Regions from separate parts of the Mesorhizobium kamtschaticum genome, predicted to be linked through region 3. Evidence: predicted binding sites of a transcription regulator. Region 3 holds the regulator's gene; each other region holds the start of a gene.
The links. Region 3 encodes LexA, which represses DNA repair genes until DNA is damaged. Its sites were predicted from a motif close to TGTTCNNNNTGTGTTCNG; they were not measured.

Region 1 (9,500 bases), 1.1 Mb from region 3:
GCAATGAACCTGATGCAAACTCACATAACGACGGCACACGCCGCTCTCGACACCATCACCTACGCCATCGGTGAATCCTCCATCGGCAACATCCTGGCGGCGCGCAGCCCCATTGGCGTCTGCGCCATCCTGATCGGCTCCGACGCCGACACACTGGAGCAGGACCTCTCCAACCGCTTCCCCGGCAAGATGCTGATCGAAGACAAAAACGCGTTGCGCGGCGATCTCGCCGCAATCGCCCGCTTCATAGAAACGCCCAGCGCCAACCTCGACCTGCCGCTCGACATGAGCCACGGCACGCCGTTCCAGCAGCGTGTGTGGGACGCACTGCGCGCCATCCCGTGCGGCGTCACCATCACCTACACCGCGCTTGCCCGGCGGCTTGGCCAACCGAACGGCGCCCGCGCCGTGGCAACCGCCTGTGCCGCCAACGCCATCGCGCTCGGCATCCCCTGCCACCGCTTGGTCCGCGCCGACGGCACGCTGTCGGGCTACCGCTGGGGCATCGAACGCAAGCGCGCCTTGCTGGACAAGGAGGCGGCGATATGAACGCCCATGCCAGGGTTGCCGCATCGGTGGTGGAAGCCGCCGAGACACGCATCGCCGCTTACGACTGGCCGGCGCTGACCACCGAACTCGACGGTTTCGGCTGCGCGGTGATGGAAAAGCTGCTCTCACCGCAGGAGTGCCGGCAGATCGCCGGCCTCTACCCCGAGGAAAAACATTTCCGCAGTCATATCCACATGGCCAGGCATGGTTTCGGCAAGGGCGAATACCGCTATTTCCGCTATCCCTTGCCGGACCTCATCGGCGGGTTGCGCAGCGCGCTTTATCCCCGGCTGGCCGAGGTCGCCAACCGGTGGAACGAGCGCATGGGTATCGCTTTGCGCTACCCCGCGACGCATCCAGCGTTTCTCGACCAGTGCCATGGCGCCGGCCAGGTCAGGCCGACGCCGCTTTTGCTGCAATATGTGCCCGGTGACTTCAACTGCCTGCATCAGGACCTTTATGGCGACCTCGCCTTTCCGTTGCAGGTGGCGGTCCTGCTCTCCGAGCCGGGCGAGGATTTCACCGGCGGCGAATTCGCCCTGACCGAGCAGCGCCCGCGCATGCAGAGCCGGGTGGAAGTGGTGCCGCTGCGCCAGGGCGATGCGGTGGCCTTCGCCGTCCATAACCGGCCGGTGCAGGGAACCAAGGGCAACTACCGCGTCAATCTGCGCCACGGCGTCAGCCGCCTGCGCTCAGGCATGCGCCACACGGTCGGCATTATTTTTCACGATGCGAAGTGAGGTGCCGGCTCACGTCTCCCAATAGGGCGGATCGCCAAAAGCTTCGCGTAGCCATGTGGCGAGCGCGCGCAGTTTGGCGGATCCGCGCCTGTCCTCGGGACAGGCGATATAAATGGTGGCTCCTTCAGGCTCGGCGCCGACATCGATGACAGTCAATCGCTTGTCGGCGATCTCGGTCCGGATGAAATAGGCGGGGAGCAGCGCCAGGCCGAGGCCGGCAAGCGCGGCGTCGCGCATCAGAATCCCGTTGTTGACGCGCAGCGCGGTTTCCGGGCGGATCGTCACCAGCCGCCGCGCAACCTTGAACCGCCAGTCGGCGGCCCCCCGGATGGAATAGATGATGCCCTTGTGGCGTTTCAGGTCGTCGGTGGTCGCGGGCAATCCAAAGCGCTCGATATAGTCCGGTGAAGCCACCAGGAAGCGACGGCTGGAAGCCAGCTTCCTGACGATGACAGGTCCGTCATCGACGACCGGCCCGTGACGCACAATGGCATCGTAGCCATCGGCCACCACGCTGACGAAACGATCGTCGACATCAAGCGTCAGTTCGATCCCCGGGTGCCTGGCCAGGAAGCCATACAGCGCCGGGCCAAGATGGAGGATGCCGAAACTGGTCGGCGCCGATATTCTGAGCGGTCCAGCGAGTTCGCCGCGATGTTCGGCGATCTCGGCGCTGGCATCGGCCACCTCCTGCATGATGCGCTTGGCGCGCTCGTAAAAACCTCGCCCCGCTGCGGTGATCGAGAGCTTGCGGGTGGTGCGGTCGAGTAGCCTTGCGCCAAGGCTGCGCTCAAGCTCCGACAGCCGCTCGCTGATGACGGACTTGGACAGGTTCATGCGCCTGGCCGCTTCGGTGATCGAACCGGATTCCGCGACGGCGACAAAAGCGGCGGCGGATTCAAGCTTCAGCATTGTTCGGTTTTCCCGAATTCACAATCAGGCGACCGGTGCCTGACGAAATCAAGGGCATGGTGCCATAGTCGAAAAGACCGCGATATGGCGGCGGCAGAATAAAAGCTCGGGGTAGTGCATCATGTTTCGTCTTTTGGTTATCGTGCTTGGTCTGCTGTCACTCGCCGCTCCGGCCTTTGCAGGCGTGACCCCGTTTCCGACCGGCTTCAAGACGCAGTCGATCGAGACCAACGGCACCAAGCTTTATGTGCGCGTCGGCGGACAGGGACCGGCTGTCGTGCTGCTGCACGGCTTCGCCGATACCGGCGACATGTGGGCGCGGGCCGCGATAAAGCTGATGAAGGATCACACGGTGATCGTGCCGGACCTGCGCGGCATGGGCCTTTCTGCGCATCCAGACAGCGGCTACACCAAGAAGAACCAGGCGGCCGACATCGCCGGCGTGATGGATGCGCTGAAGATCGAGAAGGCCGACCTGGTGACGCACGACATCGGCAACATGGTCGGCTATGCGCTGGCCGCGCAATATCCCAAGCGCATCACGAAATGGGTCGTCATCGACGCACCGCTGCCGGGCATAGGTGACTGGGAGAAGATCAAGCAAAGCCCGCTGCTCTGGCACTTCAACTTCCGCGGCCCCGACATGGAGCGGCTGGTCGCGGGCCGCGAGCGCATCTACCTCGACCGCTTCTACAACGAACTGTCGGCCGACCCGAAGAAGATCGACGAGGCGACGCGTGTCCACTATGCAAAACTCTATGCACGGCCGCATGCCATGCATGACGCCTTCGAACAGTTCAAGGCATTCGACCAGGACGCCATCGACAACCCTGCAATGCTTTCCACCGGCGGCAAACTGGCCATGCCGGTGCTGGCAGTCGGCGCGGAGAAATCGGCAGGCACGACACAGGCCGACACCCTGCGTTTCGTCGCGGCGGACGTGACGGGAGCCATAGTGCCCGCATCCGGCCATTGGATCATGGAGGAAAACCCCGACGCCACGGTCAAGCTCATCACCGATTTCCTCTCCAGGTAACAACCGCCCGACGCGATCACTTCGGGCCTGCTGAACCGATCTCGTGAAAGTGGCCGCCGTTATTCTGGCGGCTGCCGACTCGGTGAAACGAACCTGTCATCCATCGGCAGCCACCATCTCCAGTATCCAGGGGCACGCATAATAGTCGGCAATGCGGTCGATGACGCCGCCCTCGGCATGGACCCGCACGAGATAGGCCGGCCGCCAGACCTCGTTTTGCCGCCTGTCGACAACCAGAACGTCCTCACCTTCCACCACGCCTGGCCGCATGCGCCAGGGCTCGCCTTGCTCATACTCGACAAAATAGGGCGAGCGGGAGAGCAGGCCATTGTAGCAGTCCGAAACCCGCAGCCGGGCATCGGCGCTGGTCAGCGCCCGCACCCCGTCCCAATCCCTGGCATTGAAGAGTTCGACATAGCGGCTAAGCAGCCGCTCCAGGTCCGGGTCATGCGCGGGTACCGCGACCGGTTGCGCTGGCAGGGCGGCGAGCTTGGCGCGGCCACGATTGAGCGCCGACTTGACGCCGCCCGATGTCGAGCCGACCAGGTCGGCGATCTCGTCCAGTGAATGATCGAGGACATCCTTGAGCAGCACGCAGGCGCGCTCCTTCGGCGGCAGGTGCACCACCAGCCGCTCGATGGCGCGGCCGGCGCCCGGACCAGCGGGCTCGACGGGCAGCACGATCTCATCACTGGCATAGCCTGCTTCGGCCTTGAGCCGCGTGCGGCGGCTGCGGATGAAGTCGATGCACCTGTTATGGGCGATGCGGAACAGCCATGGCCGCAGCGCCTGTGCATCGTCGAGCAGCCCGATCTTGCGATAGGCCTCGAACAGCGCCTCCTGCATGATGTCTTCACCGTCGAGGGCGGAGCCGGTCATGCGCGCGCAATAGCGGTGGAGGCGGACACGCAAATGCGAGACCGTCTCCAGGAACGCCCTGTAGCGCAGGTCGAACAAGCCTTCGGGGTCGAGGCGCGGCTCAAAGCCTTGCCTCGCTTCGGGGGATTTGCGGATCTGCTGGTTCATCGCGGCACGTCGCTCGGCGTTGCCACAGCATCGCGCAAGCGGCGCGCATCCACAAGCCGGCCCATGGTCAGGCCGCTCTGTTGTCGGCGACGTTGTCGCCAGCAACCGGCAGACCCAGCCTCGGTCGCAGCCAGGCGGCGAAGCGACCGATCGCGTCATCGGCTTCCGGCGCCCGGCCGGCCATCATCTGGAAGGAGTGCAGCATGCCGTCGAAGACGTCGAGCCGCGTCTCGACCCAGCCTGCCGCGCACGCTCGGCGAACATGCGGCTTTCGTCGACCAGCGTCTCGTCGGCGCCGGCCTGCAGGAAGACGGGCGGAAAGCCGGAGAGGTCGGCGTAGAGCGCGCTGACCTCCGGATCGAGCCGGTCGCTGTCGCCGATAAAATTGGTCACCAGCCAGTCGACGGACTCCCTGGCGAAGGCTGGATCCTTCTCGCGGTTGGTCTCGTAACTGGCGCCGGTCAGCGCCATGTCGAACCAGCCGGAGATGATCAGCGTGGCGGCCGGCAGCGGCCGGCCCTGGGCACGCAGCCGCTGCAGGACGCCATAGCTCAGCACCGCGCCGCAGGAATCGCCGGCAATCGCGATCCGCCTGGTGTCGAAGCCCTGGTCGACGAGCCAGTTCCAGGCCGCCATCGCCGCCTCGGTCTGGCCGGATGCTTGGCCTGATGCGCCAGCGGATAGTTATAGAGCAAGGCCCGGCAGCCGACGGCCTTGGCCAGATGGCCGACCAGCTTGCGGTGGGTGTAGATCGAACCGCCGAGGAAGCCGCCGCCATGCGCGTAAAACAGTGCCCCCTCCTCGTCCGCGCCCTTTGGCACGACCCATAGCGCCGGCACACCGCCGGTATCGACCTCGATATAGTCGACGCCGCCGGGTTCGCCGGTCAGCGCCGTCCAGCTGGTGTCGTTGAAATCGATCATCGCCTGCGGACTGTTGAACTTGCCGGCATTGGCGACGATCGCCGCATAGTGGTTCCTGTTCGCCTCGCTCTCGATACTCGCCATGATAAGTCTCCCGGGGTTGCGGATCGCGACTGCGCGACCTCTAGGAACCACAGACGAACGGGCGGACAAAAAGGATACGTCAGATCGGGATTTTCTCTCGCCCTCAACCCGCCTGCGCGTAGCGGTTGACCACCATGCCGCAGGCATAGGCCTTCGAGCCGAGCAGAAGCAGCTTGGCAAAACCGCCCTGGTCGAAGATGCGGCGACCAGCGCCCAGCACCGCCGGGTTGATGAACAGCTGGAACTCGTCAACCAGCCCGGCCGCGATCAGCGCCGAGGCAAAGCCGGCGCCGCCGAAGACGGCAATATCAGCACCCTCGCCTGCCTTCAGTGCAGCGACCTCGCGCGGCAGGTCGCCGCTCACCACCCTCGCGCGCTCCCAGCGCGAGGTTTTCAGCTTGTCGCTCGGCACCACCTTCTGTGCCTCCACGATGCGCTGAGCGAAGGCGAAGAATGGATCTGCCGGATACTTCTTCGCTGCATTGCCCCAATGGCTGAGATAGCCCTCTTCCGCCATCTTGCGGCTGAGCAGGATCGTATCGATGCCGGCGAAGATGGCGTTGAAGTCTCGCTTCAACTCCTCGTTCCAGCTGATGTCGTCGCCCCATTCCCAGAGCTGCCAGGGATGGTCTTCATTGGCGCCGACGAAACCGTCGACCGACATCTGCATCTGCAGGATCAGCTTTTTCATCCCCGTCTCCCTGTTGCTCCGGCTCAAATGGCATGATTTACTTTTGGAACCATTGACGGAGGACAAAAATGATGTCAATAGTAAAGTGATTTAAAAATGGAACCATAGAGATGTCGACGCGCGAAAGATCCGGCTGCCCGATCAACCTGTCGCTGGAACTGCTCGGCGACCGCTGGACGCTGCTCATCATCCGCGACCTGATCTTCGCCGGGAAAAAGCACTTTCGCGAATTCCTGCAGTCCGACGAAGGCATCTCGTCGCGCACGCTGGCCGAACGGCTGCAGACGTTGCAGGACGAAGGCATTCTTACCCGCAGCGACGACCCGAGCCACGGGCTGAAGGCGATCTACCGGCTGACCGAGGCCGGCATCGACCTGTTGCCGGTGCTGGCCACACTCGGCGCCTGGGGCAGCAAGCACCGCAAGGCCGACGACAAGCTGGCGCGGGTCGCCGATGAACTGGCGGCCGGAGGTGAACCAGCACTGGAACGGATGAAGGCCGCACTGCGGGCCGAGCATATTGTGTAGACGGCGGCATGCTGTCTTCCTTCTCCCCTTGTGGGAGAAGGTGGATCGGCGCGATAGCGCCGAGACGGATGAGGGGTGTTCCAGCGGAGTGAGACGCTGGCGTTCCCTGGAACACCCCTCATCCGTCGCCTTCGGCGACACCTTCTCCCACAAGGGGAGAAGGGGGAGCTTTCCACTGCCCGGCTTGACAACAATCGCCATTTGTTCTCTATCTGTTCCAGTCCATCAGCAACCCTGGATATGCAGCCGGATGGAAACGACAGCCACCATCCTGCATGCCGATCTCGACGCTTTCTATGCCTCGGTTGAACAACTGCTCGATCCGTCGCTGCGCGGCAAGCCGATCGCGGTCGGCGGCGGTGTGGTGCTCGCGGCATCCTACGAAGCGCGCGCCTTCGGCGTGCGCGGCGGCATGCCGGGGCGCAAGGCGCGCGAGCTTTGCCCGCAGCTGATCTTCGTCGGCGGCAATTTCAGCCACTACCAGCGGCTGGGCGACGCGGCGATCAAGGTACTCGACGATTTCACGCCGGTGGTCGAGCGCATTTCCATCGACGAGGCCTTCGCTGATGTCGCCGGCTGCACGCATCTGTTCGGGTCGCCGCACGAGATCGCCACGACGATCCGCCGCCGCGTGCGGGCTGAACTCGGCCTGCCGATCTCGATCGGCGTGGCGCGCACCAAGCATCTGGCCAAGATCGCCTCGCAGGTCGCCAAGCCCGACGGGCTGGTGGTGGTCGACCCTGGAACCGAGCTGGCCTTCCTGCACGATCTGCCCGTCGGACTGATGTGGGGCGTCGGCCCTGCGACCAAGGCGCGGCTGGCCGAAATCGGCATCGAGACCATTGGCCAGTTGGCGAGAACGCACAGCGGCGCGCTGACCCGTCTGCTCGGCCCGGCCGCCGGCGAAAAGCTGTCGGCGCTGTCGTGGAATCGCGACCCGCGCAAACTGGAAACCAAGCGCCGGGCGCACTCGGCCGGCGCCCAGTCAGCACTTGGCCAGAAACCCGCCGTGGCGCGGGTGATCGTGCCGACACTGCTGCATCTGGCTGACCGCGTCGCCAGCCGGCTGCGCGCCAAGGCGCGGCCCGGCCGCACGGTGACGGTGCGCGTGCGCTTCGCCGATCTCCGCGCCGTCACCCGTTCCATCACCCTCGACCAGCCTATCTCGGCGACCACCATGCTGGCCGAAATCGCGCAAGACCTGGTGCGCGGCGTGCTAGCCGATAACCCGCATGAGAGAACCATCTCGCTGCTGGCGATCTCGGTGTCACATCTCGAGGAAAGTGCCGCGTTGCAGCTCGACCTGCCGCTCGGCCTCGCCGACGAGAAACACCGGCCCGGCAGCCAAAAAGGCCTCGCCCGCTTCGGCGCCGACCGCGCCATCGACAAGATCCGCGAGCGCTTCGGCAAACAAGCGGTCGGCTACGGCACGGTGGCGCTGGAAGCGGCACGCTCCGTGCCCGACGAATTCAGGGAACTGGCGGAGAAGGAGTTGTGAGAATATCGGCTGAGTCGACAATCAGGATTGGTTCGGCAGGAGGTCTCCACTAGTAGGAAGCGCGGTAGCAGAGGCCGTGTTCAGCGCCGTATCAAAATGAGTTATGAGCATCTGAATAAGTCTCCCATGATATACACCATAGGTAACAGCGGTCATTTTAACGGTCTTTGACCCAACAATGTTAAACAAAAGGCAATCTTTAATAATCTTCGGTCTCATCCAAGCTTTGTTCACCCAAGATTCCGAAGTCAAGGTTAAGTCCCCTTCATCGTCTATTTGCCATGTGGAAATACGATTTTCAGCCATCCGACGCTTTATCAGCGTCAAAAGTTTCTCTGGATTATCTGAAAACGCTCGGACAGCCACGTATTAGCTCCTAACTCGTATTTTTTTATTGATCTTCGCCCGTCGGTCCAGCTATCTTGTCTTCGCTAGCCGCAACCGGATCCGAGTCTGAAATCCTCTTAGGACCGAACTCATCGGTAGGTGCGCCCTCAGGTGGCAGATCAAGATGGAACTTAACCTTCAATTTCTCTCCATTAACTTTGACGCGAACTGACTTTCGAGCTTCGATACGCGCTTCGACCTCGTTGATGGTTCTGCCAGCGACGTCGAGTTTAGTGTAATCTTTCGTAGCTCGCAGAAATCCCTCTGATGTATAAAGCCAAATCGACTTTCCGGTAACTTTTCTAAATTCACGGAGCAATTCGGGGCGAGGCCCAACAGTGCGCGAACCCTCGTACTGCCACCAATCCTCCTTTGTGTCGTCGATGACCAGAATGAAGTCAGATTTTTTTCCTTAGAGATATCCATGAGCTGTTCCCAGGCGATATAGTCGCCATAGCAGTCTGGCTCGGGCTTGTCCTTGGCATCCTTATAGCCCGGCGGGACTGATCCGCCGAACCTCGCCTTTCCCTTGATGTGCAGCTCCTTCAAAGCCTCGTCCGTCGGCTCTGGGCCGATCTTCCCTTCGAATATCGTAAGTATTAAATCTGTATAATCATCAGATGCGATAGTTTTTTCCATCTTCGAGCGCCCGTCAGACAATTCGTCTTGGACCTTTTTTAACGATGCTATCGCCGCCTCGGTGAAATATGGATGCTCTTTGCTATTTGCATGTTCAGTCAAAATCTTCCTTATACTTTCCTCTGTCTGTATATATTTGTTAATCTGCTTATGTATCGTCTTCGAACGATTACGACCATACTCCAAGGCAAACTGGTAAGGTAAGAAAACACGATGAGAAAAATTGGCGTAAATCGATAGCAGTTCGTCGCGAGTGTCATGGGAGTACCCATAAATATTCAGCAAAGCGCTCGCATCGAAGCTTATCAAGGCATCCTTCCAGAGCCTCTCGAACTCTTCCTTGTTCGGGCGGAAAAACTGATGCAGGGCGGTTCGCATTTCGAAAATTCCATTTGAACAAGCATCACGCGAACCAAAGATAACGTCAATCTAGCCTGCGAAATATTGCTGTAGATTCGGCAACAGGCGGTTGACGGTGGCACGCTCGG
Region 2 (9,500 bases), 1.4 Mb from region 3:
CGCGCCTGCCACAACGGAAGGCGACACGCATTCCGGTACCGGCGTGCCTGCGGAAGCACACAGCGCGTTCCCGCCATTCGATCCTGCGACCTTCCCGTCGCAGCTTCTTTGGCTGGCGGTCACGTTCGGGCTGTTCTACCTCTTCCTGAAGCGGGTGGTGATGCCGCGTGTCGCTGGCATCATCGATGTCCGCAACGATCGCATCAGCCAGGATCTCGATCAGGCGAGCAAGTTGAAGGGCGAGGCCGACGCCGCTGTTGCTGCCTACGAGCAGGAACTGGCGGAGGCCAAGAAGAACGCCAACTCGATCGGCCAGCAGGCCGCGGATGCGGCCAAGGCGGAAGCCGAGACCGCACGCAAGAAGATCGAGGCCGCGCTCGACGAGAAGCTCGGCGAGGCCGAGGCTCGCATTTCGTCCATCAAGGCCGATGCCATGAAGGAAGTCGGCAGCATTGCCGAGGACACCGCTTCGGCAATCGTCGAGGCCCTGGTCGGCGGCAAGGCCAGCAAGGCCGAGATCGCGGCCGCGGTCAAATCCGTGGCCCGGTGAGGAGCGCATCATGGACGCTACATCTCTCGCAACGCTCTGGGCCACGATCGCCCTGATCATCTTCCTGGGCGTCGCCATCTACATCAAGGTGCCTGGCATGATCGCCAAGGCACTTGACGCCCGCGCCGCCAGGATCAGCAGTGAGCTCGACGAAGCCCGCAAGCTGCGTGACGAGGCCCAGCAATTGCTCGGCCAGTACAAGAAGAAGCGCAAGGAAGCCGAGCAGGAGGCTGCCGACATCGTTGCGGCGGCCAAGCGCGAAGCCGAAATGCTCGCCGCCGATGCGCATAAGAAGTCCGAAGACTACGTCGCCCGGCGCACCGCGCTTGCCGAACAGAAGATCGGTCAGGCTGAGCGTGACGCGGTCGCCGAAGTCCGCGCCAGCGCCGTCGACATCGCCGTCGAAGCCGCCCGCGCACTGCTGGCCGCCAAGGTCGACGTCAAGGCCGGAGCCGATCTGTTCAAGGCATCGCTTGCGGATGTGAAAGCCAAGCTGAACTGAGCTGAAAAAATTTGGAAATCAAAAAAAAGCCGCCCGGGCAACCTGGCGGCTTTTTTGTTGTAGCGCGGATAATCTCCCCCCTTGAGGGGGAGATGTCGCCGAAGGCGACAGAGGGGGTCGTTTCGACCGGACGCGACGCCCATGAGACGTTGAAGAAGAGGCTGGCGCTTCACGCTCGGCGACCCCCTCTGGCCTGCCGGCCATCTCCCCCTCAAGGGGGGAGATACCGCTCCGCCGCTTTCGCCAGCTCAGTCCAGTCCGGCCAAGCCGTCTTCCTCGACCACCTCAGCCCCGCCAAGCCTGAATGGCGCAAACGACACGCGGTGCAGTCGTGCCACCGGGCCATGCGCCTCGATCGCCGTGCGGTGACGGGCGGTGGCGTAGCCCATATGGACTTCGAAGCCGTAGCGGTCGTGGTGGCTGCCGCAACCACACATCATGCGGTCGCGCATCACCTTGGCGACGATCGAGGCGGCGGCGATCGATTGCGAGCGTTGGTCGCCCTTGATCAGCGCACGGCCGTCGCACGGCAGCCCCGGCGGCACGTCGCGTCCGTCGGCGAGTGCAAGCTTCGGCCGCACCGACAGTCCGACCAGGGCGCGGCGCATCGCCTCGAGGCTCGCCTTGAGGATGTTGCTGCCGTCGATGCCCTCGGCGCTGATCGAGGCCATCGAAACCGCCTGCGCGGAGCCAAGAATGCGCAGGAACAACGCCTCGCGCTGCAAATGGCTCAGACGTTTGGAATCGTCGAGGCCTTCGGGGATGTTGGCGGGGTCGAGCACAACAGCCGCGGCGACGACCGGTCCAGCCAGGGGGCCGCGGCCAGCCTCATCCATGCCGGCGACCGGCCACAGGCCTTCGGCCATCGCCTTCGTCTCGAAGGAGAAATCGGGTTTCTCGACGATTTCGAAGAGAAGCGGAGAATCGGAACGCGCGCGAGCCATGTTGCGGCGAGGTTCGCATTGGCTCCGATTCTCCGCAAGTCCCTCCGGGTCGGGTGGGGCGCCGGACCGGGAGGGCACCGTCTGCAGGCCGGGGCAGGCCGGACGGGATTTCTTGCCGTGTGGCAGGTCAGACCGCCACGGCGAATTGCATTTTCAGAGCAGCATCAGCTGTTCCTGGTCTTTTCCAGCGGCGACGAACTGGTCGGTGCGCAGCGTGCGCCGTTCGGCATTGAGACCGAGCCGCTTGGCGGTGATCTCGAAGCGGCGGCCGATCTGCCAGGCGTAGGGGCCGGCACCCTTCATGCGCTTGCCCCATTCCGAATCGTAATCCTTGCCGTCGCGCATCGAGCGGATCAGCGACATCACGTGGCGATAGCGATCGGGATAGTGGCGCAACAGCCAGTCCTTGAAGATCGGGCTGACCTCCAGCGGCAGGCGCAGCACGACATAACCTGCCTCGCGTGCGCCGGCTGCGTGCGCCGAATCGAGGATCCGTTCCATTTCTTGATCGGTCAGGCCGGGGATGATCGGCGCCACCATGACCGAAGCCGGGATGCCGGCATCCGAGAGCTGCCGGATCGCCTCCAGCCGCTTGGTCGGCGTCGACGCGCGGGGTTCCATGGTGCGCGCCAGCATGCGGTCCATTGTCGTCACCGACAGCGCCACCTTGGCTAGCCCGCGCTCGGCCATGCGCGACAATATGTCGATGTCGCGCGTCACCAGGGCGGACTTGGTGACGATGCCGACCGGATGGCCGCGCGCTTCCAGCACTTCGAGGACCTCACGCATGATCCGGTACTGCTTCTCGATCGGCTGGTAGGGATCGGTGTTGGTGCCGATGGCGATGGTGCGCGGCTGGTAGCCGTCCTTGGACAGCTCCTTGTCGAGCAGCCGCGCCGCATCTGGCTTGGCGAACAGCTTGGATTCGAAATCCAGCCCCGGCGACAGGGCCATGAAGGCGTGCGTCGGCCGCGCGAAGCAATAGACGCAGCCATGTTCGCAGCCGCGATAGGGGTTGATCGATCGGTCGAAGGAAATGTCGGGCGATTCGTTGCGGGTGATGATGGTGCGTGGCTTTTCCACCTGCACCTCGGTCTTGAACGGCGGCAGTTCCTCCAGCGAACTCCAGCCATCGTCGAAGACATGCCGGCTGACGGGTTCGAAGCGACCGGACGGATTGATGCCCGCCGACCGGCCGCGATTGCGGTCCGGACGGATGCGCATGCCACTCTGCTCGATCATCGCATTGGCCATTTCGGCGCGTCCTGCTCCGAAGGCTGCAATGTCGGCGCGCACGATCGGTTCCATCTTGGCCCGCTCCCAGGGACTGTCCATGTTGTGTCGAATCGCTCTGTTCATGAAATTATTCCTATTTCGCCGATGAGAACAAAGCAAGAACTTTTTATGCTGCGCCGCAAAAACTGGCGCTGTGCGCGGCTTTCCGCTATTCGGCTAAACATGCTCAGTGTTCTCATCGAAACGCGCAATGACGAGGAGGCTCTCGCCCGCACGCTCGCCTCGCTGATTGGCGGCGCGGTCGAGGGGGTGGTGCGCGAGGTCGTCGTCTGCGATGCCGGTTCCACCGACCAGACGCATCATGTTGCCGAGCATGCCGGCTGCCAGTATGTGGCGAGCGGCGGTATCGCTGCCGGGATCCGGCAGGCCAAGGGTGACTGGCTGCTGCTGCTGGAACCGGGCGCGCGGCTGGTGGAAGGCTGGATCGAAGCGGTCGTCGTCCACACCGGCAGGCAAACCATGGCGGCGCGATTCTCGCGGGCGCGGGGCAGCCGCACGCCGTTCTTGGCTCGGGTGTTTTCGGGAAATCGTGCGCTCGCCGATGGGCTGGTCATCAGCAAGCGGCAGGCCGCGTCCTTGTCGAAGAGCGCCGGCAGCGCCGAAGCGCTGGCGCGTGGCCTGGCGACAAAGAGGCTCGATGCCGAGATCTGGGTGGCGCCGCCGAAGCAGCAGCACCGCTCGCCAAAGTGATTTTTTTCGGCTGCTCTGTTCATTGTGCATTGCACAAAATCTGACGTGGGGTTAGCCTTCTTCTGAAGTGGGTGAATTGGGTTTGGGTCATGCGAGTGGTGAGCACCGATGCGGCATCGGGTTGTCACTCTCATAGAAGAGGACCCGATGAACCTTTCAACGCCTGACAAATCCGGTGCTGCCAGTCTCGAGGCCATTGCGCGCAATGGTAGCCTGCTGCGGCGCATTGCCGTGCGCATTCCGACCTATCTCACGGACCTTCGCGAAAACCCTGCCTGGCTGCCGATGTTCATGCTGGCGCGCACCATGCCTGGGCGCCGCATGCACTGGCTGGGTGCAAAACGCGCCCGTCCTGCCGACACTGTTGGGGATACGATGTTTTCCGGCGTCTCGCGGGCGACAGTGGTCGATGCGCTGCGCCTCGACGGCCTGTTTTCAGGTCTGGTCTTGCCGCCTTACATCCACGAAGAGATTGCGGATTTCGCAGGGCGTACGCCTTGCTTCGGCAATTTCGACCGCCGTCTCGAATTCATGCCGGGCGAGCATGCGCAGGCTGAGAAACGCCTGGGCCGTTCGCTGCTCAGCGGGCACTATTTCGAGCGCATCCTCGACTGTCCGGCGGCACTCGCCATACAGCGCGATCCGCTGCTTCTCGACGTTGCCGCGCACTACCTTGGTGGCCAGGCGAAACTGATCACGACACGCGTCTGGTGGAGCTTTCCAACCGGCGAAGCCTCGGATGCCGACAAGAACCTTGCCTCGCTCGGCAAATATCATTTCGACCTCGACGACTGGCGCATGCTGAAATTTTTCTTCTACCTCAAGCCCGTCGACGCCGACACCGGTCCGCATGTCTATGTCAGGGGCAGCCATAACAGGCGCGCCATAAAGCATCAGCTGACCCTGTTGGTCGGTCATCCCGCCCAGGAGGTGCTGGACGTCTATGGCGAGCAGAGCCCGGTGACGCTGACCGGCGAAGCCGGCCTCGGCTTCGTCGAGGACCCCTTCGGTTTCCACATGGGCACCGTGCCGGCGCGCACGCCGCGGCTGATGATGGAAGTCGGTTTCGGTGTTTCGCGCCCCTCGCGCCGGCGCTTTCACGGCGAGCCGGTCATCCGCTGAGCGCGATCAGTCGAAACGCATCTCGACCGGCATCCAGCGAAGGCGGCGCCTGGCTTGGCGTTGCTCTCTGCTTTCCCTGTCGAAGTCGACAGGGATCGGTTCCCGATTGAATGCCCTTTGATCATCCAGGGCGTTGATGATGACGATTGCCCGCGCATCGTCGTCTCCGGCGATTGCATCGTTTCCGGCGAGTGCGGCGACATAGACGCCGCATTCCCCGCAGATCAGATAGTCGGCCGTCCTCAGCCCGAACCGGTAGTTCCGCAATCGCTCGGCGTCCTTCACCAAAATGATCAGCCTGCCGTCCGGATCGGCGACGGCGCGCGCGCCATGTCTGACACAGAACGAGCATTGGCAGGCGCGGATTTCGATTTGCGAGGGGTCGAGCTCGGTTGAAAATCGAAGGCGTATGTTGCCGCAATGGCATCCGCCGGTGTGCTCGTTCATTGCATCTTCCCCATCATGATCGGCCATGGCCGTTCCATGGGAAGGTACTTTCTTCGGCATCCGGTTTGGAATGGCGTTTCGAAGGCACTGCTGGCGTTCTGCCTGGCAAAGGCGGCGTGAAACCGGGGCTTTGCCCTGGGTTTTTACGGAGCCGACGTCCCGCGCCGCAGATGCTCGTCCAGGCGCGGCATGATCTCGACGAAGTTGCAGGGCATGTGCCGGTAATCGAGCTGCGCCTTGAGGATGCCGTCCCAGGCGTCCTTGCAGGCGCCGGGCGAGCCCGGCAGCACGAACACGAAAGTGGCGTTGACCACGCCGCCGGTCGCCCGGCTCTGGATCGTCGACGTGCCGATCTTGTCGTAGGAGATGCGGTGGAACACTTCCGAAAAGCCATCCATGCGCTTTTCGAAGATCGGCTCCAGCGCCTCCGGTGTCACGTCGCGTCCGGTGAAGCCGGTGCCGCCGGTGGTGATGACGACATCGATATCTTTGTCCCGCGACCACGCCAGGACCGTGTCGCGGATCTTTTGGCGGTCATCGGTGACGATGTCGCGGGCGGCCAGGATGTGGCCGGCCTCGGTGACGCGGTCGGCCAGCGTCTGGCCGGATTTGTCGTCGGCAAGGCTGCGCGTGTCCGAAACGGTCAGCACCGCGATGCGCACGGGAATGAAGGAACGGCTCTCGTCAAGTCTGGCCATCAGCTCCCTCCGAGGCGATGCTGCGCGTCGCCGCGACGAACCAGTCGGGCTGGCGGCCGCGGATTTCGGCCGCCGCGCGCTTGGCGACATTGCCGGTCTCGAACAGGCCGAAACAGGTCGCGCCCGATCCGGACATGCGTGAAAACCCCGATCCCGCTTTGTTCAGCCACGACAGCGCTCGGCCTATGGCGGGCTGCATCGCCAGGGCTGCCGGCTCGAGATCGTTTCGGGTGACCTCCAGCCAGTTGCGCAGGCTGTGAAAATCGATGCTGCGCGGCAGCGGCGGCAGGGGTTCGTTGTCGCGGCGGGAAAGCGCTGCGAACACATCCGCCGTCGAGACCGGCGTGCCTGGATTGACCAGCACCAGTCCCAGCGCCGAAAAGTCCGGCACCATCGACAGTTCGTCACCAATGCCGCGCGCCACCAGCGGCTTTGCCGCCAGGCACATCGGCACATCGGCGCCAAGCGAGAGACCGATCCGCGCCAGCCCGGCATCGTCCATGTCCAGGCCCCAGCTCTGCGCCAGCCCGCGCAGCACGGCCGCCGCATCGCTCGACCCGCCGCCGACGCCGGAGGCCACCGGCAGGTTCTTTTCGAGTTTTATGAAGACGGGCGGGGCTCGCTCGGGGCCGGCCTCCCTTCGCAAGGCATCGCGCGCCTTGAGCACCAGATTGCTGGCGTCGAGAGGAACTGCCGGCGCATAACGACCGGACACGGTAAACTCATCGCTGTCGGCGAGCGCGATCTCGACCCGGTCGCCAAAACGCGTGAACACCGCCAGGCTTTCGATCAGGTGATAGCCGTCAGGGCGCCGGCCGGTGACATGCAGCGCCAGATTGATCTTGGCGTGCGCGTGCCAGGTACGCGCACCGGTGTCGGTGTCCGCCGCAACTGATGTCAGCGAAATGATGCTCAGTCCTTGGCCAGCCGGTATTCGCCGGTCTTCGGATCCTTGACCAGCGTTCCCATCGCGCCGTTGGCCGCCTGCTTTTCGGTGCGCCGCACCTTGGCCGTCACGCGCTCGGCTTCGCGCACGAAAGTGCGGTAGCCGAAATAGGCGGCGACGCCAACGACGGCGAAGAAAATGATCTGCGGCATGTCACAACTCCTACCACGCTGGGCCGGCAAGGCGGCCGGTCGGGTCGGTTAATGCATGTCGCGCAAAACTGTGTCCGGTTTTGGGAAAACGACGTGCATAAGACTACAAGCACCCATGCTAGACGGTTTTGCCGGTTTTTCAAAGCCCGAAGCGAGCCCACAATGCGCGCTCTTCCGCCGCATCGATGACGCCGCTGGCGGCAGCAGCGGCAATGTCGGGCGCTGAAAAGCCCTTGCTGGAACCGAACAGGCCGAAGCGGCTGAGGAAACCGCGCGGCGCCGAGACCAATCTCAGCTGGGTTTTCGCCCCAAACCGGGTCTTCAGCACCGTGCGCATGTCGCCGAGCGCATCGACCAGGCCGAGCTCCAGACCCCTTTTGCCCGTCCAGAACAGGCCGGTGAACAGGTCCGGATCGTCCTTCAGCTTGGTGCCACGCCGCTCCTTGACGAGATCGATGAAGGTGTCGTGCACCTCGAGCTGCAAAGCCTTCAGCCGTTCGACGTCTTCCTTCTTCTCGGGCTTGAACGGATCGAGCACAGCCTTGTTCTGGCCGGCGGTGTGGACACGGCGCTCGACCCCGATCTTCTTCATCAGTTCCGGGAAACCGAACGAAGCCGAAACCACGCCGATCGAACCGACGATGGACGATGGATCGGCGAAAATCTCGTCGCCGGCGACCGCGATCATATAGCCGCCCGAGGCGGCGACGTCCTCGACGAAGACCAGCACCTTCTTGTTCTTTTCCACCGCCAGGTCGCGAATGCGCTTGAAGATCAGCCGCGACTGCACCGGCGAGCCGCCGGGCGAATTGATCGAAACGGCGACCGCCGGCGCGTCGAAGGAAAACGCCTTCTCGATGAGGCCGGCGGTGGAGGCCAGCGACAAATTCTGCCGGAACTGGCCGCCTGACATGATCGTGCCGTGCAGCCGGACAACCGGAATGACGACGACGGTGGAGCGCCAGGATTTCGGCAGCAGTCGGTTGAAAAGACGTTTCACGAGGGCGCGGTCTCCGGTCGATGGGTTGCAGGCATGTAGGGATTTCCCGGCCAACGGCAATGCGGCGGCCAGGAATAGCTCAATCTCCGAACAGCGAGGCGAGACCGTTGGTGATCATTTCGCTGCGCTCATCAGGGCCGTTGCCCGACTGCGCGTGAAGCATCAAAGGCGGGCGGATGGCGAGTTTTCCACGCGCCCCGAGTGCCGCCCGCACGACGATACGGATCGCCGCAGCGTCGGGGCGAGGGTGGACGGCGAGCATCTCGGCATCGCCGAAACGGCCTGATAACGCATCGAGAATGGCGGCGAGCTGTTCGGGCCGCGCGATGACGGCCAACCCGCCGCGCGGCCTGACCACCGCCGCAGCACTGCGGATCCAGCTTTCGAACAACCCGTCCTCCATGACATGGGCTTCTTTTCGCAGGCGGTCCGGCGTGGCGCGGTCCCGGGCGGCGTTGAAAGGCGGGTTCATGATGACGTAGTCGAAGTCATTGTCGGCGAGACCCGCCGCAGCCCGGGCTTGGCCCGACACAGCGACATCGGCGACGAGCACCGAGGCGCGATCGCTGAGATGGGCATTGCCAGGATGGGCAAGGGTGGCCGATGCGAAGGCCGCCATTTCCGGCGCACGTTCGACAAGCACGGCCTGGGCAGCCGGACAGCGCGACAGCACCGCCAGGCCGGCAGCACCGGCTCCGGCGCCGAAATCGGCGAGGCGCCCGCCAAAGCCGGAAGGCACGGCCGCCGCCAGCATCATCGCATCCATGCCGGCGCGGTGGCCGCCATGCTTGGGCTGCACCAGCCAGAACCGGCCGCGATGGAAGGCATCGACCGTATGGGCCGGTGTGTCCGGGGCGAGGGCGGCGGGCGCGGCCGACATTATTTTGTGCGGATTTCGTTGGCGATGCCGGCGTCCGTCAGGATACGCCGCGCGGCGTCGGCCTGGTCAGCGTCGACCATGACGCGCTTCTGCAAAAGACCGATCGACCCTTCGAGAATGCTCATATTCTGATCGGCGACAAAGCAGGCGATGCCGGCGTCGCGCATCAGCGATTCGACAAAGGAGATGATCACGGCATCGTTGGTGCGGACAAGTTCTATCATCGTGTGAAACTCGCAGTTTGCGCTATTGATGTAAACGGGCAGGGGATTT
Region 3 (9,500 bases):
TCCAACTCGGCAGGTGTCTCGTAGCTGTAATAGGCCTTGCCCAGGCGCACGAGTTCCTCGGCGACCTCGCGGTGGCGCGGCGCACGCTCGAACTGCGATATCGCCTCGCCGTCCCAGGAAAGCCCAAGCCAGGTCAGCCCATCCAGAATGGCCTGGGTGGCCGCCTCGTTGAAGCGTTCGCGGTCGGTATCCTCGATGCGCAGCACCATCATGCCGCCGGTGTGCTTGGCGTACAGCCAGTTGAACAGCGCCGTGCGCGCACCACCGATGTGCAGATAGCCGGTGGGCGAGGGGGCAAAACGGGTGACGACCTTGTCGGACATGGAACTCTCGGAAACCATCTGAAGCGGGGTGCGGCTGCACGGACTTTCGCGCGTTGCGCGTTCATGTAGCATAGGGCGTCAGGGGTGCAAGGGGCAGACCCGATGGCTGGACGAGGCCGAGGCTCGGATGAGGGCGAGGACGCTGTTGTCGGCGTCAGCGAACGGTCCCTGTTTGCGACGCCTTTGGCGACCCCACCGCCACCGTCGCCACTTGTGCCGGGCTCCAGTAAGCCAGCGTTGCCGGCGAATGTTCCAGCGCCAATTCCGTCCACCGAAACAGGCAGGATTGTGCGTGTGCGCCGGCAACTGGGCCGGATTTCACTGCCTCGCCTGCGCCACAGCGTGGCGGCCTCAGCAGAGCTGGAGCTTGACCGGGGCATCGCCTTCCTGCTGGTGCCGGTCTGTCTGGCCGCTGGAGCGATCGGCTATTATTCGCTGGCAGTGGAGCCTGATTTTGCAAAGCCTGTCGCGGTCGTCGTGCTGATGGCGATCTGCGCGCTTGTTTCGCGCTCCTGGCCGAAAACCCATCTGGGCTTCATGGCGGCATTGTTGTGCGCGCTGGGCCTGCTTGCCGCCAAGGTCGAGACATGGCGAGTGGGCACCCAGATGCTGGGCTCGGAAATATCGACGCAACTGACCGGCCGCGTGGTCTCACTGGAGCAGATGGAGTTCTGGCCGCATCCGGCTGACTATAGACGTGACGTCGACCGCGCGGCCGAAACTGCGCTATGCGCCGGAAAGGGTCCGGCTTTCGGCGCGCAATATCCCGGCGGAAATGACCGCCGGCTCCCTGGTCACCGGCTACGCCAAATTGTTGCCGCCGACTGGCCCGGTGCGGCCGGACAGCTATGATTTCTCCTTCGACAGCTATTTCGCCGGCATCGGCGGCAGCGGCTTCTTTCTCGGCAATCCGAAGCTTGTCTCCGCCGACGACGGCGAGATGCCGCTCTCGGCCCGGCTTTTCTCCGGGATAGAAAATGCCCGCGAAGACATCGCCGACCATATCCGGGCCACGGTCGGCGGTGCCGAAGGCGAGATCGCGGCAGCGCTGATCGTTGGTGTCCGCGCGGGCATTCCCGACGAAATCAACGAAGCGATGCGGCGCACCGGCATCTATCACATCATCTCGATTTCCGGACTGCATATGGCGCTTGTCGCCGGCACCATCATGGGTCTGCTGCGCGGCGCCTTGGCGCTGTTTCCGGATTTTTCCGCGCGGCGACCGGTGAAGAAATACGCGGCTGCCGCGGCACTTCTCTCGATCGCCGCCTATCTCGTCATTTCCGGCGTCGTCGTTGCCGCCGAGCGCAGCTTCATCATGCTGGCGGTGATGCTGATTGCCGTCCTGTTCGATCGCGCGGCGCTGACCATGCGCAATCTGGCGATCTCGGCGATCGCCGTCATCGTGGTGTCGCCGCACGAAGTCGTCGGCCCGAGCTTCCAGATGTCGTTTGCCGCGACGGCTGCATTGGTCGGCGCCTATGCCGGTTGGGCGGATCACCATGCGGGAAAGGCAAGGCCGCCACCGCCAAAGCGATCCCTGCCGAGCTTTCTCACGCGAAAATTCCTGCTGGCAACGGGCGGCTTGGCCATGACCTCCATCATCGCCGGCTGCGCCACGGCGCTGTTTGCCATCTGGCATTTCCAGCGGGTGTCGCCGCTCAGCCTGTTCGCCAATCTGGCCGTCATGCCGATTGTGTCAGTCGTGATGTTCCTGGCCGTTGCCAGCGCGTTGCTGATGCCGTTCGGATTGGATGCGCCATCCCTTTACCTCATGGGCAAGGGTCTGACGGCGATGATCACGATATCGGCGTGGATATCGGAACGCTCTCCGATCGATGCGGTCGGGCTGATCTCGCAGCAATCGGTCTTGCTGGTGACCGTCGCCCTGGTCATCGCGACGATGGCGACGACATGGCTGCGGCTCGCAGCGCTGCCATTCGCGCTTGCCGGCCTGCTGACGGTGTCGGATACGCGCACGCCCGATGTGCTGATCTCGGAGGACGCGCGGCTGGTCGCGCTGCCGATCGGCGGCGGTGAACTCGCGGTCAGCCGGGCACGTCCGAACGAATTCACCGTCGACAACTGGAAACGCGCGCTGACATCGGAAACCATCGTCGTGCCGGAGATGTTCAGCAAGGCAGACGGGCAATTCGACATTGCCGATGCGGTCAACCTGCCACCGGGAGCACCGTTCTATTGCACGGACGGCGTCTGTCTCGCCCGGCACCCATCCGGCGCGATCATCGCGCATGTCGAAGATCGCAAGGACACATGGAAGGCCTGCGGTTTCGCCGATTTGATCGTCGTCAATGACGCGACGGGCTACGACGCCTGCCTCAATCCGCTGGTTCTCGTCGTCACCAAACGGCAGCTCGCACGCAAGGGCAGTGCTGCCGTCTTCTTCGACCGCCAATCAGCGACCGGTCCGCCAATCGTCAGCTTCGCGGTGGACGGGCCGTATCGGCCCTGGCATGCGCAGCGCAAATACTCACGTGAGGCGAGGGGGCTGTTGCCCTGGCGCAAACCCGAAAAGCCGGCCGCTCCTGCTCAGTAGCGCCGGATCAGCCCGACGAGCTTGCCTTGCACCTTGACCCTGTCGGGGCCGAAGATGCGCGTCTCATAGGCCGGATTGGCGGCTTCAAGCGCGATCGAGGCACCCTTGCGGCGAAACCGCTTCAGCGTCGCTTCCTCTTCATCCACGAGCGCCACGATGATCTCGCCAGGCTGGGCGGTATCGGCGTTGCGGATGATGACGGTGTCGCCATCGAAGATGCCGGCCTCGATCATGGAGTCGCCCTTGACCTCCAGCGCATAGTGCTCGCCACCCATGATCATGTCCGGCGGCACCGAGATCGAATGCGTCTGATGCTGGATGGCATCGATCGGCACACCGGCGGCGATACGCCCCATTACCGGGATCGACACGGCGGAAACCACGTCGTCGTCATTGCCGGCCGCGGGCAAGCGCGACGGCGCCGGCTTGATCTGGCGACCAAGGCCGCCTTGGCCGAGACTGCCCTGGATGACGCTTGGCGAGAATTTCTTTGCCGCGTTGAGGCCGGGCGCTATCGAATCCGGCAGCCGTAGCACTTCCAGCGCGCGCGCCCGGTTGGGCAGCCGGCGGATGAAACCGCGTTCCTCCAGCGCCGTGATCAGGCGATGGATCCCTGACTTGGAGGCGAGATCGAGCGCTTCCTTCATCTCGTCGAAGGAGGGCGGAATGCCGCTTTCCTTTAGCCGTTCATGAATGAACATCAAGAGTTCATGTTGCTTACGCGTCAGCATGGCAGCCCCCAAGGCTTGAACAAAAGGTCTGAACCAGAATCGAAAAACAAACCCAGAACAAACACTATCTGTTCCAGTTGTGTTCTGCAACCGTTTAAAGTTTAGTGAATTTGTTAAGGCGGCTGAAATTATTTGCCGCCTGGGAGCGGGCCGTGTTCGACGCCTGCCTGCCGCCGCAGTGCGCTCGCTGGCTTTGAAATTGTTTTGGTTAATGGCCTGTGGCCTATCCTGTTCCGAGGTCTGGCATCAGTTGCCGACAAGGCTCGATGAGAGGTCTTTCTCCCTTTCACCGATCATTGGCTTGCCGTGAACGAAACGAAGCCAAAATGCCAACTTTACCGAGAAATTGCCATACTGGCGTTGGTCCACGATCCTCGTTGCGCTAGCGCTCGTTTATGCTGCCATCGCCGGCATGGACATAGACATGCAGCGTATAGCCGATGTGGGCGATCATCAGGGTTTTCGCGCGCTTGATGTTACGATCCAGTGCCGCCTCCATGAGCGCGGTGTGATGTTCGATTGTGACCGCCTGGCGCAACGCTTCCACGGCTTCCTCATAACCATGCTGCAGGCCGGCGGCCGCCCGCAGCGTTGGCGCAAGGCCGAGAAAACGGTGATGGCGACGCAATTGATCCGCGATCGTGGAATGGAAGGTCAGCAGCCAGGGCGATGCTGCCGCGCTGAGCAGCGCCGCGTGGAAAGCCTCGTGCTTTTCATCCCATTCGTCGACCACTGCGTCGGATGGATCGTCGACCGCGGTCTTGCAACGCGACAGCCGGTAATGCGCGGCGACGACGGCGTTTTCCCAATCGTGGCCACCTTTCTCGATCGATTCCTGGAGCAGCGGCAATTCGACGACACACCTGGCGCGCGACAGGTCTTCCAATTCGATGCGCGAAACCGGAGCGACGGCAAAGCCGCGATTGCTGATGGAAGTCACCAGGCGCTCCGCCTCCAGTCGCGACAGCGCTTCGCGCAACGGTGTCCAGCCAATGCCATAGCTGTTGCGCAGCGCGCTGAGCTTGAGCGGCGCGCCGGGTCGCAGACGGGTCGTGAGGATATCGCGACGCAGCAGCCTGTAGGCCGCTTCCGTCTTCGAGAGTCCTTCGTCCAGCATCGTTGTCCCATCCTTAGGCTGTCACGTCACGATTATATATGAAAGCCTTCCATGGCGTAAATTATATATAATGTTTGACAGAGTCTGGCCGACTGCCCATGGTCGGCCAGCCGATTTCACCTGACGTGTTCATCTGGGCGCGCCTATGCGCGAAGGACAATCGATCATGAATGCAACGCTCGATCTCGCAGCAGTCGAAGCCATGGATGTGGCGGATCCGCTGCGTGCCATGCGCGACCGGTTCATTCTGCCGGAAGGCGTGATCTATCTCGATGGCAATTCGCTGGGTGCCGCGGCCCCCGCCGTCTTCAACGAGTTGCAGAAGGCCGCGACGCAGGAGTGGGCGCAAGACCTGATCCGTGCCTGGAATACCGCCGGCTGGTTCGACATGCCGGTCGCGCTTGGCGACCAGCTGGGGCGCCTGATCGGAGCGGCGACGGGCCAGACGGTGGTCTGCGATACGACCTCGATCAACATCTACAAGGTGCTGCATGCCGCACTCAACATGCGGCCGGACCGCTCGGTCATCGTCGCCGAGGGTGACAGCTTTCCAACCGATCTCTACATGGCCGAGGGCGTGGCCTCGACGCGGCCGGGCACGGTGCTGCGGCTCGAGGGCGTTGATGCTCCGACCATTGAAGAGCTGATCGACGAGCGCGTCGCCGTCATCCTGGTCAACCACGTCAATTACAAATCCGGGCAACTGCGTGACATGGCCGCGCTGACGCGCAAGGCCCACCAGGCCGGCGCGCTGATCGTTTGGGACCTCTGCCACACGGCCGGTGCGCTTCCGGTCGAGCTCGACAGCGCGAATGCCGATTTCGCCATCGGCTGCACCTACAAATATCTCAATGGCGGGCCGGGCGCGCCGGCCTTCATCTATGCCGCGAAACGCCATCACGACGATGTCCATCAGCCGCTGAGCGGCTGGTGGGGCCATGCGCGGCCGTTCGCCTTCGAACAGGGTTTTGCTGCCGGCGTCGGTATCCGCAGGTTCCTGTGTGGAACCCAGCCGATGTTGTCGATGCGGGCGCTCAAGGGCGCGCTGGATATTTGGGACGATGTCGACATGGCAGAGGTGCGCAGGAAGAGCATCGCGCTCACCGACCTGTTCATCCAGCTCGTCGAAGCCAGGTGTGGCGCCTACGGCCTTGAACTGGAAAGCCCGCGCGACGGCAATGCGCGCGGCAGCCAGGTGTCGTTCCTGCACCCGCATGGCTACCAGGTGATGCGAGCCCTGATCGAGCGCGGCGTGATCGGCGATTTTCGCGCACCCTCGACCATCCGCTTCGGCTTCACGCCGCTTTACGTGGGCTACCGGGACGTCTGGCAGGCGGTCGAGGTGCTGGAGGACATTTTGCGGACCGGCGCGTGGCAGGATGCGCGTTTTGCCGTGAAGACAGCGGTTACCTGAGAAACTAGAGCCGGGTGCGGACCGTCCAGAGTTCCGGAAACAGCACGACCTCGAGCATCTTCTTCAGATAGGACGCGCCCGACGTGCCGCCGGTGCCCCGCTTCAGGCCGATGATGCGCTCGACCGTGGTGACATGGTTGAAGCGCCAGCGGCGGAAATAATCCTCGAAATCGACCAGCTTCTCGGCCAGTTCGTAGAACATCCAGTAGCGCTGCGGATCGCGGTAGACGGTCTGCCAGGCGACCAGGACCTCTTCATTCTCGGTGCGGGTTTCACGCCAGTCCGTGCGCTTGGCATCGGCGCCGATGTCGAATCCGTTGCGCGCCAAAAGCAGCAGCGCTTCATCGTAAAGCGACGGCTCGGCCAGGATCGCCTCCAGCTTGCCGCTGAGGTCCGGCCGGTGCTTGTGCGGCCCGAGCATTGCGAGGTTGCGGTTGCCGGCCATGAATTCGATGGCGCGGTACTGCCAGGACTGGAAGCCAGAGGATTGGCCGAGCGCGTCGCGGAACTCGGTGTATTCGCTTGGTGTCATCGTGCGCAGCACGTCCCAGGCGTTGTTGAGCTGTTCGAAGATGCGGGCGACGCGCGACAGCATCTTGAAGCTCGGCTCAAGCCGGTCGGCACGGATGGAGCGGATCGCGGCGCCAATCTCATGCAAGGCGAGCTTCATCCAGAGCTCCGAGGTCTGGTGCTGGATGATGAACAGCATCTCGTCATGCGCCGACGACAGCGGCGTCTGTGCCTCGAGGACTTTTTCCAAATGCAGATAGTCGCTGTAGGACATGCGCTCCTTGAACGACATCTGTGCGCCTTCGGACGCCGGATCGTAGGGCTCGCTCAATTGATTTTCTCCGTGCGCAGCCGGAAGCGCTGGATCTTGCCGGTCTGGGTCTTGGGCAGGGCGGTGATGAATTTGACCGAGCGCGGATATTTGTAGGGCGCGATCGTTGCCTTGACGTGGTCCTGCAGGCGCTTGATGGTCAGCGCGTCCGGCGCCACGCCCTGCACCAGCACGACATGCGCTTCGACGATCTGGCCACGTTCGCCATCCTCGGCGCCGATGACCGCGCATTCAGCGACATCGGGATGCGACAGCAGTGCTGCCTCGACCTCAGGGCCGGCAATGTTGTAGCCGGCGCTGACGATCATGTCGTCGGAGCGCGCGGCGAAATGGAAGAAACCGTCCTCGTCCTGGGTAAAAGTGTCGCCGGTGAGGTTCCAGCCGTCGCGCACATACTCCTTCTGCCTGTCGTCGGCCATGTAGCGGCAGCCGGTCGGGCCGCGCACCGCCAGCCGTCCGGTCTCGCCACGCGGCACCTCTCGCATCGCGTCGTCGACGATGCGTGCCTCATAGCCGCCCACCGGCTTGCCGGTCGATGCGGGCTTCATGTCGTCAAAGCGGTTGGAGATGAAGATATGCAACATTTCGGTGGCGCCGATGCCGTCGAGGATCGGCTTGCCGGTTTTCTCAGTCCATTCCTCGAAGACCGGAGCCGGCAATGTCTCGCCGGCCGAAAACGGCGACGCGCAGCGATGACAGATCGGCGCCTTCATCCATGGCCTTCAGCATCGCGCGGTAGGCGGTCGGCGCGGTGAAGGAAATGGTCGCTTTGTAGGTCTCAATGATGTGGATCATGTTGGGCGGCGTCGCCTGTTCCAGCAATGTCGCCGCGGCACCGAAGCGCAGGGGAAAGATGGCGAGGCCGCCAAGGCCGAAGGTGAAGGCGAGAGGCGGTGAGCCGACGAAGATATCGTCCCGCGTTACCTGCAGAATTTCGCGCGCATAGGCGTCGGCGATGATCAGCAGGTCGCGGTGGAAATGCATCGTCGCCTTCGGCACGCCCGTCGTGCCGGAGGTGAAGCCAAGCAGCGCGACATCGTCACGGCCGGTGTTGACGGCGGTGAAGGTGACCGGCTTGTCGAGGGCGACGCGATCGAGTTCGGCGTCATGGTTGGCGGTGCCGTCGAAGCCAATGACCTGCTTCAGGAACGCGCTGTCCTTGGCGCAGGCGGTCATCTCATCCATCAGCCTGGTATCGCAAAGCGCTGTGGTGATCTCCGCCTTGTCGACGATCTTGGTGAGTTCGCCGGCGCGCAGCATCGGCATGGTGTTGACGACCACCGCGCCGACCTTGGTGGCGGCCAGCCAGCAGGCGACCATTGCGGGGTTGTTGGCGGAGCGGATCAGCACCCGGTTGCCTGGCTTGACGCCGTAATTCTCGACCAGCGCATGGGCCAGCCTGTTCGTCCAGTCGGAGAGTTCCTTGTAGGTGCGGCGGCGGCCATTGCCGATCAGGGCGGTGTGGTCGCCGAGGCCCTTCTCGACCAGCCTGTCGGTCAATTCGACGCCGGCGTTGAGATGTTCGGGATAGTCGAAGCCGTCGAGCAGGAAGTCAGGCCATTCACCCGGCGGCGGCAGGTGATCGCGCGTGAACGTGTCGATATGCGCTGAAGGCCCAAGCATGTCGCCGCCATCCCATTTGCTGCCTGGCCAGTGCGCGAAGCAGCTGTCCGAGGTGGTGGATCTGAAGTTCCCGTCTTTTCGCGAGAGGCTTCGTGCAGCCAGCTAGACCTGTTCGACAACGCCACCCGGAAAGGATGAACATCCGCAGGTTTCGGGACAGCACAGCAGACCTCCCATTGTCAGCTGTTCGTCAGGCAGGATCGCACCAGTCGAAATTTGTTTCAAGCCTAAAATGTTTTTGCCTGGAGCATTGATGCATGGCATGGTGGCGGCCATTGCTAGCGCGGAAACGATGCCGCTTCGGGGGAGGGTGCCGATGCTCGACCATCGCATTGCCGATTGGGACAATGCCTACGCCAACGGTGCGAATATCGCCGGCAGCGACCGTTGGCCGGCCGCCTGGGCGGAACCGGCGCAAGCCTTTCGTGACGCACTGTCGGCACAGGGCCGGGCACACCTCGACATCGCCTATGGCGACCAGCCGCGCAATCGGTTCGATCTTTTCCTTCCCAAGGACGCGCCCAAGGGGCTCGTCGTGTTCATCCATGGCGGGTACTGGCTGGAGTCCGACAAGAGCGGCTGGTCGCATCTCGCCAAGGGCGCGGTCGGCAACGGCTTTGCCGTGGCGATGCCGTCCTACACGCTGTGCCCGGACATCCGCATCGCCGGCATCGTCCGCGAAATCGGCGCGGCTATCAGCAAGGCGGCGGCAATGGTTGGGGGGCCGCTGATGCTCACCGGACATTCGGCCGGCGGCCATCTCGCCAGCCGCATGGTGACCACATCCACGCCTCTGGCCACCGATGTTGCCCGGCGCGTACGCCACGTCGTTTCGATTTCGGGCCTTCATGACCTGCGCCCACTTATGTTCACCGGGCACAATGCGGCATTGGC

Region 1: a site for LexA is predicted at 6,691-6,708, ahead of dinB (DNA polymerase IV). Genes of this name have one in related genera too.
Region 2: a site for LexA is predicted at 3,379-3,396, ahead of AC0V7N_RS30530 (PA0069 family radical SAM protein). Genes of this name have one in related genera too.

The regions. Positions count from the first base shown of each region.
Region 1 covers NZ_CM149691.1:3,657,402-3,666,901, reverse strand. The annotation lists gene AC0V7N_RS18105 (methylated-DNA--[protein]-cysteine S-methyltransferase) at 4-549, shown strand; gene AC0V7N_RS18100 (2OG-Fe(II) oxygenase) at 546-1,289, shown strand; gene AC0V7N_RS18095 (LysR family transcriptional regulator) at 1,299-2,201, opposite strand; gene AC0V7N_RS18090 (alpha/beta fold hydrolase) at 2,323-3,237, shown strand; gene AC0V7N_RS18085 (sigma-70 family RNA polymerase sigma factor) at 3,334-4,263, opposite strand; partial or broken gene AC0V7N_RS18080 (alpha/beta hydrolase) at 4,447-5,186, opposite strand; gene AC0V7N_RS18075 (dihydrofolate reductase family protein) at 5,374-5,961, opposite strand; gene AC0V7N_RS18070 (winged helix-turn-helix transcriptional regulator) at 6,072-6,488, shown strand; gene dinB (DNA polymerase IV) at 6,739-7,986, shown strand; gene AC0V7N_RS18060 (hypothetical protein) at 8,008-8,352, opposite strand; partial or broken gene AC0V7N_RS18055 (PIN-like domain-containing protein) at 8,378-9,390, opposite strand.
Region 2 covers NZ_CM149691.1:6,117,779-6,127,278, reverse strand. The annotation lists gene AC0V7N_RS30545 (F0F1 ATP synthase subunit B) at 1-550, shown strand, start outside; gene AC0V7N_RS30540 (F0F1 ATP synthase subunit B) at 561-1,052, shown strand; gene rnhB (ribonuclease HII) at 1,301-1,996, opposite strand; gene AC0V7N_RS30530 (PA0069 family radical SAM protein) at 2,150-3,304, opposite strand; gene AC0V7N_RS30525 (glycosyltransferase) at 3,455-3,982, shown strand; gene AC0V7N_RS30520 (hypothetical protein) at 4,130-5,104, shown strand; gene AC0V7N_RS30515 (GFA family protein) at 5,111-5,551, opposite strand; gene moaB (molybdenum cofactor biosynthesis protein B) at 5,695-6,249, opposite strand; gene AC0V7N_RS30505 (4-(cytidine 5'-diphospho)-2-C-methyl-D-erythritol kinase) at 6,236-7,150, opposite strand; gene AC0V7N_RS30500 (membrane protein) at 7,162-7,347, opposite strand; gene AC0V7N_RS30495 (S49 family peptidase) at 7,487-8,347, opposite strand; gene AC0V7N_RS30490 (tRNA1(Val) (adenine(37)-N6)-methyltransferase) at 8,427-9,227, opposite strand; gene AC0V7N_RS30485 (putative signal transducing protein) at 9,227-9,451, opposite strand.
Region 3 covers NZ_CM149691.1:4,766,824-4,776,323, forward strand. The annotation lists gene gltX (glutamate--tRNA ligase) at 1-323, opposite strand, end outside; partial or broken gene AC0V7N_RS23555 (ComEC/Rec2 family competence protein) at 426-2,880, shown strand; gene lexA (transcriptional repressor LexA) at 2,874-3,611, opposite strand; gene AC0V7N_RS23565 (GntR family transcriptional regulator) at 3,994-4,728, opposite strand; gene kynU (kynureninase) at 4,895-6,142, shown strand; gene kynA (tryptophan 2,3-dioxygenase) at 6,147-6,983, opposite strand; partial or broken gene AC0V7N_RS23580 (AMP-binding protein) at 6,980-8,606, opposite strand; gene AC0V7N_RS23585 (hormone-sensitive lipase) at 8,923-9,500, shown strand, end outside.